DNA from 2 places in the Shewanella rhizosphaerae genome. Region 2 is predicted to be linked to the other one. Evidence: riboswitches for the same ligand, from Rfam matches in the RefSeq annotation. Region 2 holds a riboswitch; the other holds the start of a gene.
What was found. Region 2 has a riboswitch for thiamine pyrophosphate ahead of K0I63_RS08905 (TonB-dependent receptor). Riboswitches for the same ligand answer to the same signal wherever they lie in the genome.
Positions count from the first base shown of each region.

Region 1: another riboswitch for thiamine pyrophosphate. It lies ahead of thiC (phosphomethylpyrimidine synthase ThiC); the one in region 2 lies ahead of K0I63_RS08905 (TonB-dependent receptor).

Region 1 covers NZ_CP080420.1:2,429,331-2,437,281, reverse strand. The annotation lists gene K0I63_RS10895 (error-prone DNA polymerase) at 1-1,224, shown strand, start outside; gene K0I63_RS10890 (DTW domain-containing protein) at 1,391-1,942, shown strand; gene trhA (PAQR family membrane homeostasis protein TrhA) at 1,916-2,626, opposite strand; gene K0I63_RS10880 (hypothetical protein) at 3,006-4,091, shown strand; TPP riboswitch at 4,238-4,336, shown strand; gene thiC (phosphomethylpyrimidine synthase ThiC) at 4,517-6,568, shown strand; gene K0I63_RS10870 (bifunctional hydroxymethylpyrimidine kinase/phosphomethylpyrimidine kinase) at 6,571-7,951, shown strand, end outside.
Region 2 covers NZ_CP080420.1:1,969,970-1,977,920, forward strand. The annotation lists gene K0I63_RS08860 (LuxR C-terminal-related transcriptional regulator) at 1-580, shown strand, start outside; gene K0I63_RS08865 (curli production assembly/transport protein CsgE) at 577-1,044, shown strand; gene K0I63_RS08870 (curli assembly protein CsgF) at 1,059-1,478, shown strand; gene K0I63_RS08875 (CsgG/HfaB family protein) at 1,481-2,329, shown strand; gene K0I63_RS08880 (hypothetical protein) at 2,560-3,111, shown strand; gene hinT (purine nucleoside phosphoramidase) at 3,373-3,723, shown strand; gene K0I63_RS08890 (PaaI family thioesterase) at 3,754-4,251, shown strand; gene K0I63_RS08895 (PaaI family thioesterase) at 4,248-4,712, shown strand; gene K0I63_RS08900 (YcfL family putative periplasmic lipoprotein) at 4,743-5,132, shown strand; TPP riboswitch at 5,261-5,381, shown strand; gene K0I63_RS08905 (TonB-dependent receptor) at 5,454-7,595, shown strand; gene K0I63_RS08910 (YkoF family thiamine/hydroxymethylpyrimidine-binding protein) at 7,660-7,920, shown strand.

The sequences.
Region 1 (7,951 bases), 460 kb from region 2:
GATGGCCTGGAGGCGGTAGAATATCCCAGCCCGGCGGTTGAGTCCGTGCTGTCCCGTACCATGGGGGTTCCTATCTTTCAGGAGCAGGTGATCCAGCTGGCCATGGTGGCTGCGGGGTTCAGTGGCGGCGAGGCGGATCAGCTGCGCCGGGCGATGGCGAGCTGGAAGCGTACCGGTGAGCTTGAAAAGTTTGAGGCTAAACTGCTTCAGGGGATGGCGGCGCAGGGGTACAGCCAAACATTCGCCGAGCAGATCTACAGGCAGATCAAAGGCTTTGGCGAGTATGGCTTTCCCGAGTCTCACTCCGCCAGCTTTGCCCTGCTGGCCTATGTGTCGGCCTATCTTAAACATCATTATCCGGCGGCCTTCTGCTGCGCCTTGCTTAACAGTCAACCCATGGGCTTCTATAGCCCGTCGCAGCTTATTCAGGATGTGCAGCGCCACGATGTTATGGTACTGCCGGTATGTGTCAATCACAGTGACTGGGATAATAGCCTGGTGACCCTGCTGGAGGCTGAGCAGCCTGCGATACGTCTGGGCTTTAGGCAAGTGAAGGGACTCAGGCTGGAGGAGATCAAGATCCTTATCGCGGCGCGCCCCGAAGGCGGCTTTACCCGGGTCGAGCAGCTCTATGAGCTAGGTTTATCTCAGGGCTGTCTGACCCTGCTGGCCAGCGCCGATGCTCTGTTGACGCTGGCCGGGCATAGGTATCAGGCGCGCTGGCAACTCAGTGCCTATCAGCCGAGCCTTCCTCTGTTCGATGACTTGCCTGCTGTCGCCAGTGAGGTGGTGTTGCCGCCCCCAAGTGAGATGGCTGCCATGCAGAGCGACTATCGCCATCTGGGGCTCAGCCTGGGGCGCCATGTGATGGCTCAGCTTAGAGGGCTGGCGTCATTTGTGGGTTGTCGCCGCGCCTGTGAGTTAGTCGATTGTCGTCATGGGCAGCTTGTGCGTGTGGCGGGGGTGGTGGTGGGGCGCCAGCGTCCCGGTACCGCCTCTGGGGTCACCTTCGTGACCTTAGAAGATGAGACGGGCAACATCAATGTGATCGTCTGGAGCGCCACGGCCAGGGCGCAGCGTCAGCCATTTTTGACATCAAAAATTTTAAAGGTAACAGGGGTGCTTGAGACCCAGTCTGGCGTGTCACATGTTATCGCGGGTAGACTGGACGATCTATCGGCTCTGGTGAATGATTTTGAACTAAGTTCGCGGGATTTTCGTTAGTGGTCGCACGTTAATGATGCCACCCTGGCAAGCTACAACAGGCCGTCTAGGATTGTCCCTGTCATTGTGCTCGTCCTAGCCCTTTGAGGTATACTCATCGCCTTTGGTTTAACGATAGGCGTGAGTTTAGGCTCCAAATACCAGCAAAATGGCCGGGAGAGAAAGGGTGAAGTTTGTCTTGTTAACACACGAGCGGGAGTATGAGCGCCACAGTAACACAGGCCAGTTGGCGTTAGCCGCATTCCCTGAGCTGTGTCGCCGTGTGCCCTGGTCGCGGGTTACGCCCGATGAGGCGTTGAAGCAGGCCTGTGAATCGGGTGAAGCTCTGCTGCTCTTTCCAAAGGAGTACGATGCAGATGGGACGGACTCTGGTTCGAGAATGGGCTCGAGCGTGAACCAGGTTAGCACGCCCGAGCAACTTCAGCTTAAAAAGGATGGGGAGCAGGGCATGCGTCAGGTGATCATTCTTGATGCCACCTGGCAGGAGGCCAGAAAGATGATGCGTCAGAGCCCCTATCTGCAAGCGGCGAGAAGGCTGACGCTGCAGGAGAGCGAACCGTCACGCTATCGCCTAAGGCGGAATCAGTTATCTCAAGGTCTGTGCACCATAGAGTGCATCATTAGCCTGATGCACAGTTTAGGGATGAGCCAGGAGGCACAGCAGCTTGATGAGGCGTTTGATCTCTTTATGTTAGATCACCGTCAGGTAGACGCATAGGAAGTGGCTTAGGGCGCCGGCGAGGACAAACAGATGCCAGATGGCGTGATTATAGGGAATGCGTTTACCCACATAGAAGATCACCCCGGTGCTGTAGAAGATCCCGCCCGCCAGCAGTAGCTGAAAGCCCAGTGGCGTCATGGCTGCAAGCAGCTGCTTCATCACTATGACACACAACCAACCCATCACCAGATAAAGCACTAGGCTAAAGATCTTGAAGCGATGAATAAACAGCGTCTTGAACAGGATCCCGCCTAGGGCCAGACTCCAGATGGCGATGAGAATGGCATCGGCCTCGACACTGTCGAGCAGGATCTGCATCAGCGGCGTGTAGGTGCCGGCGATCAACAGATAGATGGCGCAGTGATCGGCTATCTTGAGTTTATGCTTTAACTTAGGTGCCGAGACGCTGTGATAGAGCGTTGAGCAGAGAAACAGGAGTATGATGCTCAAACAATAGAGTGCCAATCCTCCAAGTTGAAGATCGGTGAGCCTGTCCCATCCCTTATGCAGTGAAAACGCTAGCGCCAGAATACCTGCAATCACACCCAGGCCATGGCTGAGGGCGTTTGCCAGCTCTTCTGCGCGGCTATAGGGAGCGGCCGTAGCAGCAAAGCTGGGCTGACTATTCAGGCCGATCTCTTGGGGCTGTATGGTTTGTGGCGGCACGGACTGTGGTGGCATTAGACTCTCTAAAACTGGTTAGACCTCGTTAATGGTGAGTCTAACAGCATGCTGGTGCAAAAGAAATAATTAAGCGTACGTGTGTACGCTTAATTTTAATTTTGTTTTGTTAGTAATTGAATTTATTGTTTTTTGAATTTCACGCTGTTCACTATCTATCCTTGATTGAACTAAAGGCTTCTCTTCTTCTCTAAAATGCTAAGTTTTCTAAGGAAAGAATGAGTTGCTATTGCGAGTGCCCCCTAAGGATAGTCAATCTTCCTGGCTTGACCTCAATCTTAATCTAAACCTTAATGCTGATATTGATGTCGAGCAGTTAGCCTTCTGCCATCTCGTCAACGATCCATTAGCGAGAGAGCCTGTATCGAGTGAGGCATTAGTGAGTGAGCATGACCAGCAAGACGCTCAAGTTGAGATGCTTTTGGTTAAGGAGCTTTCGCTTAAGGAGCTTGTTCCTAACGCACCTCTTGAAGGCCCACTTTCTATTGCTATAGCTGCAAGGATTGGCTGGAAAGATCTGTCACTTTTCTTGGTCGTCTTGCTGGCGCATCTTGCATTGCTGGCTTTCTTGAGTTGGCAGTTTAAGGGGCCATATCTGGCTCAGGAATCAATTAAGCGAGACAAGCAGGCCATCAGCGCCTATATGCTGACTCAGGCAGAGTTTGATGCCATGAAGGCCAAATCTCGCCCTGCCGAGGTACCAGTAAACGCGCCGCTGACGAGCCAGCTAAATCACAGCCAACTAAGTCAAAGCCAGTTAGACCAAGGCGAGCCAAGGCAAGATACGCTTAATCAAAGGGGTGAAAGGACAGAGGACAATCTGGCGCCAGTTCCCGCTCAGCAAAGTGCCTCTCTGACTGAGTTAAATCCCGAGAAAGAGGCGTCAGCTACTCAAATTACTCGTTTCCAGCCCAATGTTGTCCAAACAAGGGTTGAGCCTTCCCTTGATTCAGCAGTTGATTCCTCTGAGTCTGGCATCGCGCCTAAAATCGAGGTGCCCGTTGACACTCAGAAAAAGAATGAAGCATTCTCCTTCGATGGTATGAAAGGTCTTAATCTGGAGAGGGGAGCAGCAGACTCGGGAGCGGTAAGCGCTGCAACTGGCGATTATATGGCGAGGCACAGACAGGCACAGCTGGACAAACTAGTTGAGCACGCCGCCGACAAGGCCACCCAGAAGCAGTCGATGAGCGAGATGGATGGCGAGATGAGGGTGTTAGCCTTGCCTAAGGAGAACGAGTATGAGACGGCAATCACCTTAGACAGCAAGTTGGACCCTAATCGCATCGTCAAGATAGGGGATACCTGTTATCGCGTGGTGAGTGTGGCGACACCAATTAACCCCCACGGGGAAAACTTAGGCTTCCCCTTTAAGTGTGGTGGCGACAAGGTGAAACAGGCGATTAAAGACTCCCTTGATAAGCATCTGAGTATGATGGGAGTAGAGATTAAAGATAAAAACTAGTGTGATATATTTTCAAGCTTAAATTAACATGATACTTTTATTTTATACAATTTATTGATTTTATTTTATTATTTGTTTCGATTAATTTGATTTCAGCTAGGGTTTAAAGGGGCTTGCCACCCTCAATCCCTTAGGTCTATACTGAGCCCCTCTTGTCGGAGTGCCATTAGGCTGAGACCGTTTATTCGGGATCCGTTGAACCTGATCAGGTTAGTCCCTGCGAAGGAAACAAGCATAATATGACCTTAGTGTCCCGCCGTTTTTTATCGGCCAATGGGATTAAAATCGCCGCAAATTTGGCGAGTGAAATCCCAGTGACACCCAGCATATTTTTGAATCAGGCCATTATCTGGCCCGGCTCAATGCCCTCAACGCCAAACTTCTCCAGACAAGCAACTTCATCTAACCCTATAGTGAGATTGCTTATGTCAACACGTCGTGAAATGCGAGCAGAGGCCCAGGCCTTTATCGATAACCTCAAACCCTTACAACACCCTAATTCGCAAAAATTTTATCTCAGCGGCAGCAGGCCGGATCTCAAGGTCGCTATGCGGCAGATCTTTCAGTCAGATACTCTGATTGGCGGCACGGCCGAGGCGCCTGTCTATGAGAAGAATCCCCCCATCACAGTCTATGACTGCGCCGGGCCCTATTCAGATCCCGAGGCTGATATCGATGTGCGCCAGGGGCTTGCAAAGCTGCGCAGCGAGTGGATTGCCGAGCGTGGCGATACCCAGGAACTCGAGCAAGTCAGCTCAGGTTTCACTCAGCAGCGTCTGGCCGATGAGGGGCTGGATCATCTGAGGTTTGAGCAGCTGCCCAAGCCAAGACGCGCCCTTGAAGGTAAGGTGGTGACTCAGATGCACTACGCCAGATGCGGCATCATCACCCCAGAGATGGAGTATGTTGCCCTGCGTGAGAATATGGCTCGCGAGAAAGTGACCGACGAGGTGCTCAATCAGCGGGCGCCGGGTGAGAGCTTCGGTGCCAAGCTAGGTGAGCCCATCACGCCGGAGTTTGTGCGTCAGGAGCTGGTGGCGGGCCGGGCAATTTTGCCGCTTAACATAAACCACCCTGAGGCCGAACCTATGATCATCGGCCGAAACTTCCTGGTGAAGGTCAACGCCAACATAGGTAATTCGGCGGTCACATCCTCCATCGAAGAGGAGGTGGAGAAGCTGGTGTGGGCCACCCGTTGGGGCGCAGATACTGTGATGGATCTCTCGACTGGTCGTTATATCCACGAGACCCGCGAGTGGATCATCCGCAACTCGCCGGTGCCCATCGGGACTGTGCCCATCTATCAGGCGCTGGAGAAGGTCAATGGCGTCGCCGAAGATCTCACCTGGGAGATCTTCAGAGATACCCTGATCGAGCAGGCGGAGCAGGGGGTGGATTATTTTACCATTCACGCCGGTGTGCTCCTGCGTTATGTGCCCATGACGGCCAAGCGCCTCACAGGCATAGTCTCTCGTGGCGGTTCCATCATGGCCAAGTGGTGCCTCTCTCACCACAAGGAAAACTTCCTCTATGAGCACTTCGATGAGATCTGTCAGCTGTGCGCCGCCTACGATGTCTCCCTCTCGTTGGGTGATGGCATGCGACCAGGCTCCATCGCCGATGCTAACGACGAGGCGCAGTTTGCCGAGTTGGAAACCTTAGGCGAGCTGGTTAAGAAGGCCTGGCAGTATGACGTGCAGACCATCATTGAAGGGCCGGGTCATATCCCGATGCAGCTTATCAAGGAGAACATGGATAAGCAGCTCAAGCTGTGTGACGAGGCGCCGTTTTATACCCTAGGCCCTCAGACCACCGACATTGCTCCAGGTTATGATCACTTCACCTCAGGCATAGGGGCGGCGATGATCGCCTGGTATGGCTGCGCCATGCTCTGCTACGTGACGCCCAAGGAGCATCTTGGTCTGCCAAACAAGGAAGATGTTAAGCAGGGGCTGATCGCCTATAAGATTGCCGCCCATGCTGGCGATGTGGCCAAGGGGCATCCCGGCGCGCAGATCCGCGACAACGCCTTGTCTAAGGCGAGGTTCGAGTTCCGCTGGGAAGATCAATACAACCTAGGATTGGATCCCGATACCGCCAGGGCGTATCACGACGAATCACTTCCGCAGGAGTCGGCCAAGGTCGCGCATTTCTGCTCCATGTGCGGTCCCAAGTTCTGCTCGATGAAGATCACCCAAGAGGTGCGCGAATACGCTGCGGCCCAAGCGATCGATGTAAGGGAGATTGAGGTGAGAGAGATTGAGGTTGAGCAGATTGACGTTACTGCTAGCGCGCCAAAGGCAGAGATCCAGCAAGGGATGGCGCAGATGTCGGCGCAGTTTAAGCAAAGTGGCAGCGAGCTCTATCACAGCGCGGTGAAGCAAAGCCCTGCCGTTGAAAGCGCCTCTCTTGAAAGTACCACTTTTGAAAGTACTGCTCTTGAAATTACGGCTCTCGAAAAAGCAGAAGAGGTGTAGCCATGTCCGCTAAAAAACCTATCGTCTGGACCATTGCCGGTTCAGACAGCGGGGGCGGTGCTGGCATTCAGGCAGATCTTGCGACCATGGCGGATCTGGACTGCCATGGTTGCAGCGTGATCACCTGCGTTACCGCGCAAAACTCGGTGGCGGTTAATGGTGTCGAGCCAGTGAGTGAGGCTATCTTGCTCGCTCAGCTCGATACCCTGCTGGCAGATCTGCCGCCAAGGGCGATCAAGATAGGGCTGCTTGCCAATCAGCGTCAGATTAATCTTATCGCCGATTGGCTGGCGACCCATATGGCGCCACTGAAAACGGATGATGGCCAGCCTATCCCGATTATTCTGGATCCCGTGATGGTAGCGTCCTGCGGCGATGCCTTGACTGGCGAATCTGCTGTTCAGGCCTCCGCTCAGCCCAAAACTAAACTCAAAACTAAGCCCAAAACTGAGCTCAAAACTGAGCCCAAGCACCTTGCCGGGTTGGATTTCACCCCCTTCGCTAAGCTGCTTACTCTTGTGACGCCGAACGCCAGCGAGTTTGGCAAGTTGGTGGGAAGCGAGGCGTCATCAAGTGATGAGATGCTAGCTCAGGCAAGCGCACTCTCAAGGCGCTTAGCCTGTAATCTGCTGATCACAGGCGGTGACAAGGGCTCGCTCTGGCATAGCGATAAGGCGGAAGATCTCTTTATCTGCAACGCGGTGGCGCATACCTCGCTGCTACATCAGCACACCAGCTTTTGCCTCAGCTGCGAGCGGGTGGATAACCCCAATCACCACGGTAGCGGCTGCACCTTGTCATCGGCGATCGCCAGCTTTCTGGCTCAGGGCTTGGTGCTACACGACGCCATCTTGCTCGCTAAAACCTATGTAGTCCAAGGCATAGCGTCGGCCAAGGCCTTGGGCGCCGGCGCCGGACCACTGGCGCGCACAGGTTGGCCCTCTGACCTGGCATCGCTTCCCCGTATCACAGAGTTGGCTGGCATCACTTCGTTAAGCTCTTCAGATCGTGCTTCAGATGCCTCCTCGATACTGAGTTTTCCAAGGCCTAGTTTCCCGGGGCTTAGTTTTCCAAGGCTTAAGCGTCCCATCGGGGTGTATCCTGTGGTGGATAATGTGAATACTTTGGAGCAGGTGCTGGCCGCCGGTGCCACCACGGCCCAGCTGAGGATCAAGCTGGAGGATGATGGCCAAGCAGCTAGCAATCAAGAAGAGAGCAAACAAGAAGAAAGCAAACAAGGGAAGGGCAAACAAGAAGAGGGCCAAGGTGCTGCCGCGTTAGAAGCGCAGATCCAAGCGGCAATCGCGCTGGGGCGCAAATATGATGCGCAGGTGTTTATCAACGATCACTGGCAGCTGGCGTTAAAGCATGGCGCCTTCGGTA
Region 2 (7,951 bases):
GATTGATCTGTTGGAGACGCGTTGGCCCCAGGAGTTTCTGGTTAAACTGGCTAAGGTCACCCCCGAGAGTGTTGAAGTGACTATGAGTGAAGGGAATTACTCTTTGGTCGTTATCGATCTCGCCACCATAGATGTGCAGCGTGCCTACCAGGTACAAAAGCAGATCGAGAAGCGCCACAGCGCCCGCGTGGTATTCTTGCACTATCCGAAACAGATAGATGCAAGATTCTTAATTTCCCCCATTACCGCCGCCGTCTTTTATGGCGATGCTTCCCTTGAGCATATAGGCAAGGCCTTAGCCAATGTGCTACGCGGCCAAACGGTGATCCCACATGCTTTGTTGTCGGCTTCTGCGGATCAGGAGCAACTCGACGGCGCCGATAACCTGACGATTCGTGAGCGAGAGGTGCTGCAGGCATTACTCTCGGGTAGCACCAACGTGGATATCGCCAATCAGTTGTTTGTTAGCGAGAGCACCATCAAGACGCATCTCTATCGTGTGTTTAGAAAGATTGGTGTCTCAAGTCGTGGACAGGCTATTGCCTGGGCACAGACTCATCTGCATGAGGTTCAGCAGTGAAATACCTGGGCCGCTTGCTCCTGTTAGCGGCCTTTTCGGCTCCTGTTTATTGTCAGGGGCCCGATGTCGATGAAGGCAGCAAGCTGGCGGCGCAGAGCACGAGTGACGCACCGCCTAGGCGGGAGTCTGATCTCATCGATGGACTGATCCTCAACCGCGCGATGACCCGCGTCGGACACAGATTTTATCGTGAATTTGTCGCCGCCTATCGAGATATCGGCGGCATGACGGAGCACGGTGGACTGAGTATTGTCGAGCTGGCCACTGCGCGAAGTGGTAGCAAGATCAGCGTGTTACACAATCGCAAACCTATCTTTGTGACTGTGGTGTCACCGGCGAGCCGGCAGTTGGATAAGCTGGCGGAGCAGGTGGCCAGGCGCGTCGACAGTATATTGAAGCAAAACAAGAAACAGGCTAGCTGGGCTCAGTGGTTGGATCCCGATTTAGCGCCTGATGAATTCTAATAGGGACATTTTCAATGAATCAAGCTAAGTCTTTTCGACCGATAGCCCTGCTATTGGCAGGTGCGTTCAGCCTGAGCTCTCAGGCGACGCAGCTTATCTATACCCCAGTGAATCCCAATTTTGGTGGCAGTTATCTCAATGGCTCCTACCTGTTGGCGAACGCCTCGGCGCAGAACGATCACAAGGGTGGATCAGGTTATACGCCCCCCAGTGCCCTCGAGCGCATGGCTAGTTCCCTTGAGTCTCGTCTGATGAGCCAACTCTTTAACGATGCGGCCAATGGCGGTGAGGGCTATCTCAAGACCACGGACTTTGAGATACAAGTGGTCAACGAAGATGGCATGCTGCTGGTGCATATCACCGACCTGTTAACCGGCGAAACCACTGTGATCGAAGTTGGTGGGTTGAGCGACAGTTCGAGTGTGGGTGGCTAACGATGAAACCTTTGTTGATGGCCGCTGGCCTGTTATTTCTCTCGGCCTGTTCTAGCACAAGTGATCTCGAACAGGTACAAGCCTCTTCGAGTCTAATGCCTAAGGGCGAGAGCTACTATGATCTCATTAATCTGCCTGCGCCCCAGGGGGTGATGCTGGCAGCCGTGTATGATTTTCGCGATCAGACAGGTCAATATAAGCCAATTCCGTCGAGTAACTTTTCTACCGCCGTGCCCCAGAGTGGCACAGCTTTTCTCGCTCAGGCGTTGAATGATTCCAGTTGGTTTATTCCCGTCGAGCGTGAGGGGCTACAGAATCTACTTACAGAACGTAAGATCGTCAGGGCCGGCCTTAACGGCGATGCCAACAAGCTGCCTCAGCTCAATTCGGCGCAGATCCTGATGGAAGGTGGCATAGTCGCCTATGATACCAATGTCAGAACCGGCGGTGCCGGTGCCCGCTACCTGGGCATTGGGGCGGCAACTCAGTTTCGTGTCGATACAGTGACAGTCAACCTGAGGGCGGTGGATATTCGCACCGGACGTTTACTGAGTAGCGTGACCACTACTAAGTCTATCTTGTCCAAAGAGATCACCGCCGGGGTGTTTAAGTTTATCGATGCCCAGGAGCTGCTTGAGTCTGAGCTTGGCTATACCTCAAATGAGCCCGTGAGTCTGTGTGTAGCATCTGCCATCGAAAGTGCCGTAGTGCATATGATTGCCGATGGGATCTGGAAAGGTGCTTGGAATTTAGCCGATCAGCCCAGTGGTCTGCGCAGTCCAGTGTTACAAAAATATTGGTTAGAAGCCCATTCCGAGGCCAGGGTGCGAGCAAAAATCAATCAAAGCTAAGGCTGTTTTTGCTTTGTGTCATACTTTGCTATGCATGTATGCATAGCGCTTAGCACTTTTGTATGATGCCGGCGAGTTCAAATTTAACATCTATATTACCTAAGGTTAACTTTGGTTAACCTTTTATTTTTTATAGGTTTTTAATTGTGTTTGGTTTCGTGTCGCAGCCCAATAGGGTAGAATTCGTCAAGTTTTTGACTTGCTGAATAGGTACGATGAAGAAGTTAGCATTGTTAGTAGTGTTAGCGCCGCTTTATGCACATGGAATGGCGCCTTTTGGGCTGAACTGGGGTGAAGGCGTCAGCCAGTATGGCGAGGTCAAACGCCAGGGAGATGAGCTTCGGGTTGAAACCCATGTATTACCTAAGTCTTTGTCTCTAGCCAATGACTATGTGCTCTATGCCGACAAGCAACATGGGCTGTTAAAAGTCACCATGACGAGTAAGAAGTATGGCTTGTATGATGATGACTATAAAGAAGATTTCAATTTTATTAAGCAATCACTGCTCGATACCGGCTATCAAACCACAGAGTTCATTGGTAGTGAGATGAGTTCTTACAGATGTGTGTTGCAGGGAAGCTGCTACGGCAAGCGCTGGTATGGCTTTACCGACGATGGCACCAATGTGTCATTGGAGCAGGTGGCCAAGACCCGCCAAGATGCCTATATAAAGTTAACCTTCAAGGCGCCCAAGTTATTGCAGATCGAAGCCGAGCGCGAGGATCTCAAGCAGCTTAAACAGCAAGATAAGATGAACAGCGATAGATTAGCATTCGATTAAATAGTCGCTAACATCGATGGGGTGGTCGGCCGTGTTCAGCGCCGTGCTGCTAATTACGCTGCCGCCTAATTTCATAGCGCCCACTTTTCATAGCCCCGCTTTTTATAGGGTCCACTTGGTTATCCAGGTGGGCTCTTCCATTCTCCGAGCTAAAAAATCATCACTCGTTGATTGAGTTAACTCCTTTATTTATATGATGGATCACAAACAGCTTATTTGTGAGTATACTGACAGGATTAACGTCATATCGAGGATAGTGCAATGGCCGAAGAGACCATTTTCAGTAAAATTATTAGACGCGAAATTCCCGCCGATATCCTGTACCAAGATGAATTGGTCACCGCCTTTCGTGACATTCAGCCTAAGGCGCCAACCCATATTCTGATCATCCCCAATCACCTGATCCCGACGGTTAACGATGTCAAGGCATCGGACGAGAAGGCTCTGGGGCGCATGATGACGGTAGCGGCCAAGCTGGCCGATGAAGCCGGCATCGCAGAGGATGGGTATCGTCTCATCATGAACTGCAACAAGCATGGCGGCCAGGAAGTCTTCCATATCCATATGCACCTGTTAGGCGGTGATTTCCTGGGGCCGCTAGTGTCGCGTTAATCCCAGACTATTCTTGGACTGTGTAGAGTAATGAAGACAAACCCTGATTTTTTCCCGCTGACCGACTTGGCGACCCGCTTCGTCGGTCAGCTAGTGCAGTGTCGCAGACTTGGGCTCAGTGTGCTCGAAGCCAGCGAGCAGCATGTGCTGATCGAGCTGCCCTACAGCAGTGAGCTTATCGGTTACCCAGACACAGGCGTGATACATGGCGGGGTGATCACCACCCTGATGGACACCGCCTGCGGCACAGCCGTGGTCTGCAATATCTTCGATAAGTACAAGTCGCTGGAGTTGTCGCCGACGCTGGATCTGCGGGTCGACTATATGAAACCTGCCGAACCCAACAAGAGCGTCTATGGCTTTGCCGAGTGTTACAAGCTCTCTTCGAGCGTGGCCTTTACCCGCGCCATCGCCTATCAGGATTCTATCGATGATCCTATTGCCCATGCGGTGGGTTCTTTCATGCGTATCAGCCCCGAGATGGTGGGTGACGCCTTCAGACAGGCCTTGATGGGAGAGGGGAAATGACTATGGTCACGCCAGAAGCCAATCAGGCATTAAACGTCAAAGATATCGTCAAGAAGGCCACGGAGCTGAACGATTTTGGTCACCTGCTGGCGCATGTTCCATATGCTAAGTTTATCGGCATGCAGGTGGCGCGCTTCGGTGACGAGCTGGTGTTTCACTTGCCGAAGAAAGATGAAAATATCGGTAATCCAACCCTGCCAGCCATTCATGGCGGTGTGATCGCAGGATTCATGGAGATGTCGGCGATCGTGCAGCTTATGGTGTTTATGCAGACCACCAAGGTGCCAAAAATCGTCGATTTCTCAATCGATTACCTGAGAGCGGGCCATCACAGAGATAGCTTCGCCGAGTGTAAGATCACCCGTCAGGGACGCCGTGTGGCGAACGTAAACATCAACTGCTGGCAAACCAACCGTAAGGCCTTGATTGCCACCGCCCGTGCCCATTTTCTTATCGAATAGATGTTAAGGTGTAGCGTAAGGAGAATAGTGATGAACAAAGGATTAGTGTTAGGCTGCTTGTTGCTGGGACTGAGCGCCTGTGCGCCCCATACCGGCGGCATCATGACCAGCTCCACCGGTGAGGTTCGGGTCGATAACGGCTCCTTCCAGTCAGATGTGGATGTCAGCGCGGTGACCGCCCAAGCCGAGGCGGGTTTCTTGAGAGCACGAGGCACCATCATCAGTAAGTCGCCAAAGGATCAGCGCCTGCAATATAAGTTCACCTGGTACGATATCAATGGCGCGACGGTAGAGGATGAGGGGGTGAGTTGGAAGTCCCTTAAGCTTCATGGCAAGCAGCAGATGCAAGTGACGGCGCTGTCGCCCAATGCCACCGCGGTACGTTGTGAACTCTATGTGCGAGAGGCCATTTCCAATTAAAAATCGCTTTCAGGAATGAGTCGAGCGAATGATTTGATGAAAACGTCAGCAATGCTGGCGTTTTTTTATGGATCACGCGCAAATATTGCGTTAAAAATGTCAACTCTTTGTATGAGTCATGTATAATCGGCCTCGCCAAGGGGTGTTAACGCCAAGCCATAGCTTAGCGATTGACTGAGATGTCCGCGGGACGAACCCTTAGAACCTGATCCGGCTAATACCGGCGTAGGAATGGGCCACATCACTAGATTTAACACAATCTGTCTGTGCATTCTTTCTCGCTTTCTTAAGTGCCGGATCTCAATATTGATTTGAGGTCCTATGTTTACATTAAAATCTTATTCACCCATCGCCCTTGCCGTCGCGGCGGCGTTAACTCATACCAGCCTGATGGCGAGCGATACGCCGCCAGCCAACGACGAGATGGAAGTGATTGTCGTCACCTCCGATTTTCGCCAGTCTAGCCTGGACAAGATGCCCTCTAGCATCAGCGTCATAGATCAACAGCAAATTGAGGATGAGGGCGCCCAGCACTTTGAAGACGTACTCAACGGCATCGCCAACTTCAACTGGTCTGGCGGCAGCTCGCGGGCGAAATATTTCCAGATCCGTGGTGTGGGCGAGCAGGAGGAGTATCAGGGCGCACCTAACTCTTCGGTTGGCTACATCATAGACGACATCGACATGTCGGGCCTTGGGATGATCTCCAGCATGTATGATCTGCAGCAGGTCGAGGTGCTTCGCGGTCCACAGGGCACGCGTTATGGCGCCAACGCCTTAGCCGGTCTTATCTACCTTAAGAGTAACGATCCTACCTCGGTATTTGAGCATGGCGCCGAGCTGCAACTGGGTGACGATAACCTGCGCACTTATAGCGGCTTCAGCTCAGGTCCGTTGAGTGATTCGGGCAAGCTTTTGTATCGCGTATCGCTGCAGCAACATGAGCAGAACGGCTATCGCGACAACCTTTACCTGGGCCGAGATGACACCAACGGCAGAGATGAATTTACCGGTCGCATTAAGCTGCGCTGGTATGCCACTGACGATTTGGTGGCCGATCTCAGCCTGATGCACGCCGACTTTAACAACGGCTACGATGCCTGGACATTGGACAACAACGGTTTCGATACCCTCACAGATGAGCCGGGTGTCGACAAGCAGCGCACCACGGGTGGCTCGCTTAAGTTGACTTACTCAGGCGCCGACAGCTTCGAGCTGGTCTCACTAAGCTCAATGGCTCAGAGTGATACTCACCACGGCTACGACGGCGACTGGGCCAACCCAGAGTTTTGGGCGGCCCGCAGCTGCGAAGGTGAACCTTGTCAGTACGACTACACCTGGAACAAGCTGGGTGACAGAACCACGCTGTCTCAGGAGTTTCGTCTGAGCTCTACCGAGGCGGGACGTATCTTCAATGGCAGCACCGATTGGTTGGTGGGCGTCTATGGTCTGAGACTCACAGAAGACAACGACACTCTCGAAGTCTATAACGGCTGGGAAGACAGACTTCTGGCCGAATATGAAGCGACTAACTTGGCAGTTTTCGCCCAGTTAGACAGCGACTTAGGCAATGGCTACGCGTTGTCAGTGGGTGCCCGTCTGGAGCGCCGCGAGAGCGATTACAGCGACTCGGACAAAGATGCCTTCGAGCCCTCAGAGAACATGTGGGGCGGTCATATTGCCCTGAGCAAGACCCTCAGTCCAGGCCAACAAGCCTATGCCCGTATCGCCCGTGGCTACAAGGCGGGTGGCTTTAACATGTCGCTGCCGGCTTCCCTGAGCGATAAGAAGGAGTTCCAGGCCGAGACTCTGTACAACTATGAGCTGGGCCTCAAGTCGGAGTGGCTAGATGGCGACGCGACCACTCACTTCTCGCTGTTTTACATGGACAGACGCGATCAGCAGGTCTCTGCCTCGCAGCAAAACCCTGACGAACCACAGAAGTTTATCCTCTACGTCGAAAACGCCGGTAGCTCACACAACTACGGCGCCGAGCTGGAAGCCAATTGGTATGCCACTGATAATCTTAAGTTATACGGCACGCTAGGCTGGCTAGAGACCGCCTACGGCGATTACGCCTATCAGGATAAATACGGTGGGTTGGTGGATCTCACTGGCCGCGAACTGGCTCACTCACCTAATCTTACCTATAGCGCCGGGGCGACCTATCGCAGCGATCTGGGTTGGTTTGCCAATCTGACTACCAGTGGTAAGAGCGAGTTCTACTACTCAGACAGCAACGACTCTAAGTCAGAACCCTATACTATCTTCAATGCCCGTGTCGGCTACGAGACAGAGACCTGGTCGGCTTATCTCTGGGGTCGTAACCTGTTTGATGAGAAGTATGGCGTGCGCGGCTTCTATTTCGGTAACGAGCCGGATAATGGCTGGGCCGATAAGCAATATATCCGCTACGGCGATCCTCGCCAGTTAGGTGTCACTGTCAACGTCAAGTTTATGTAATTGGCGCTTTGCTGTTGCTAATCGTTGTAGGGGCGGGCAGGGCTCGCCCCCTTAAGGAGTTAAGATGAAATTAACCGCTGAAATCAGCATGTATCCCCTCAAGGATAGCTATATCGATCCCATCAAGTGGTTCATCGGCCGCGTTGACACTTACACCAATATCGAGCGCCGCACCAATGCCATGGCCACTCAGGTGTGCGGCGAATATGGCGAAGTGATGCAGATGTTGGCCACCGAGATGGAAGCCGCTCACGAGAAGTGGGGCAAGGCGGTCTTCGTGGTCAAGTTTATCGGTGGCGAGCTGGACCTGTCCCATCAGGAATAGGGCCTTAAGGCGCAATTAGGGAGCGACACAC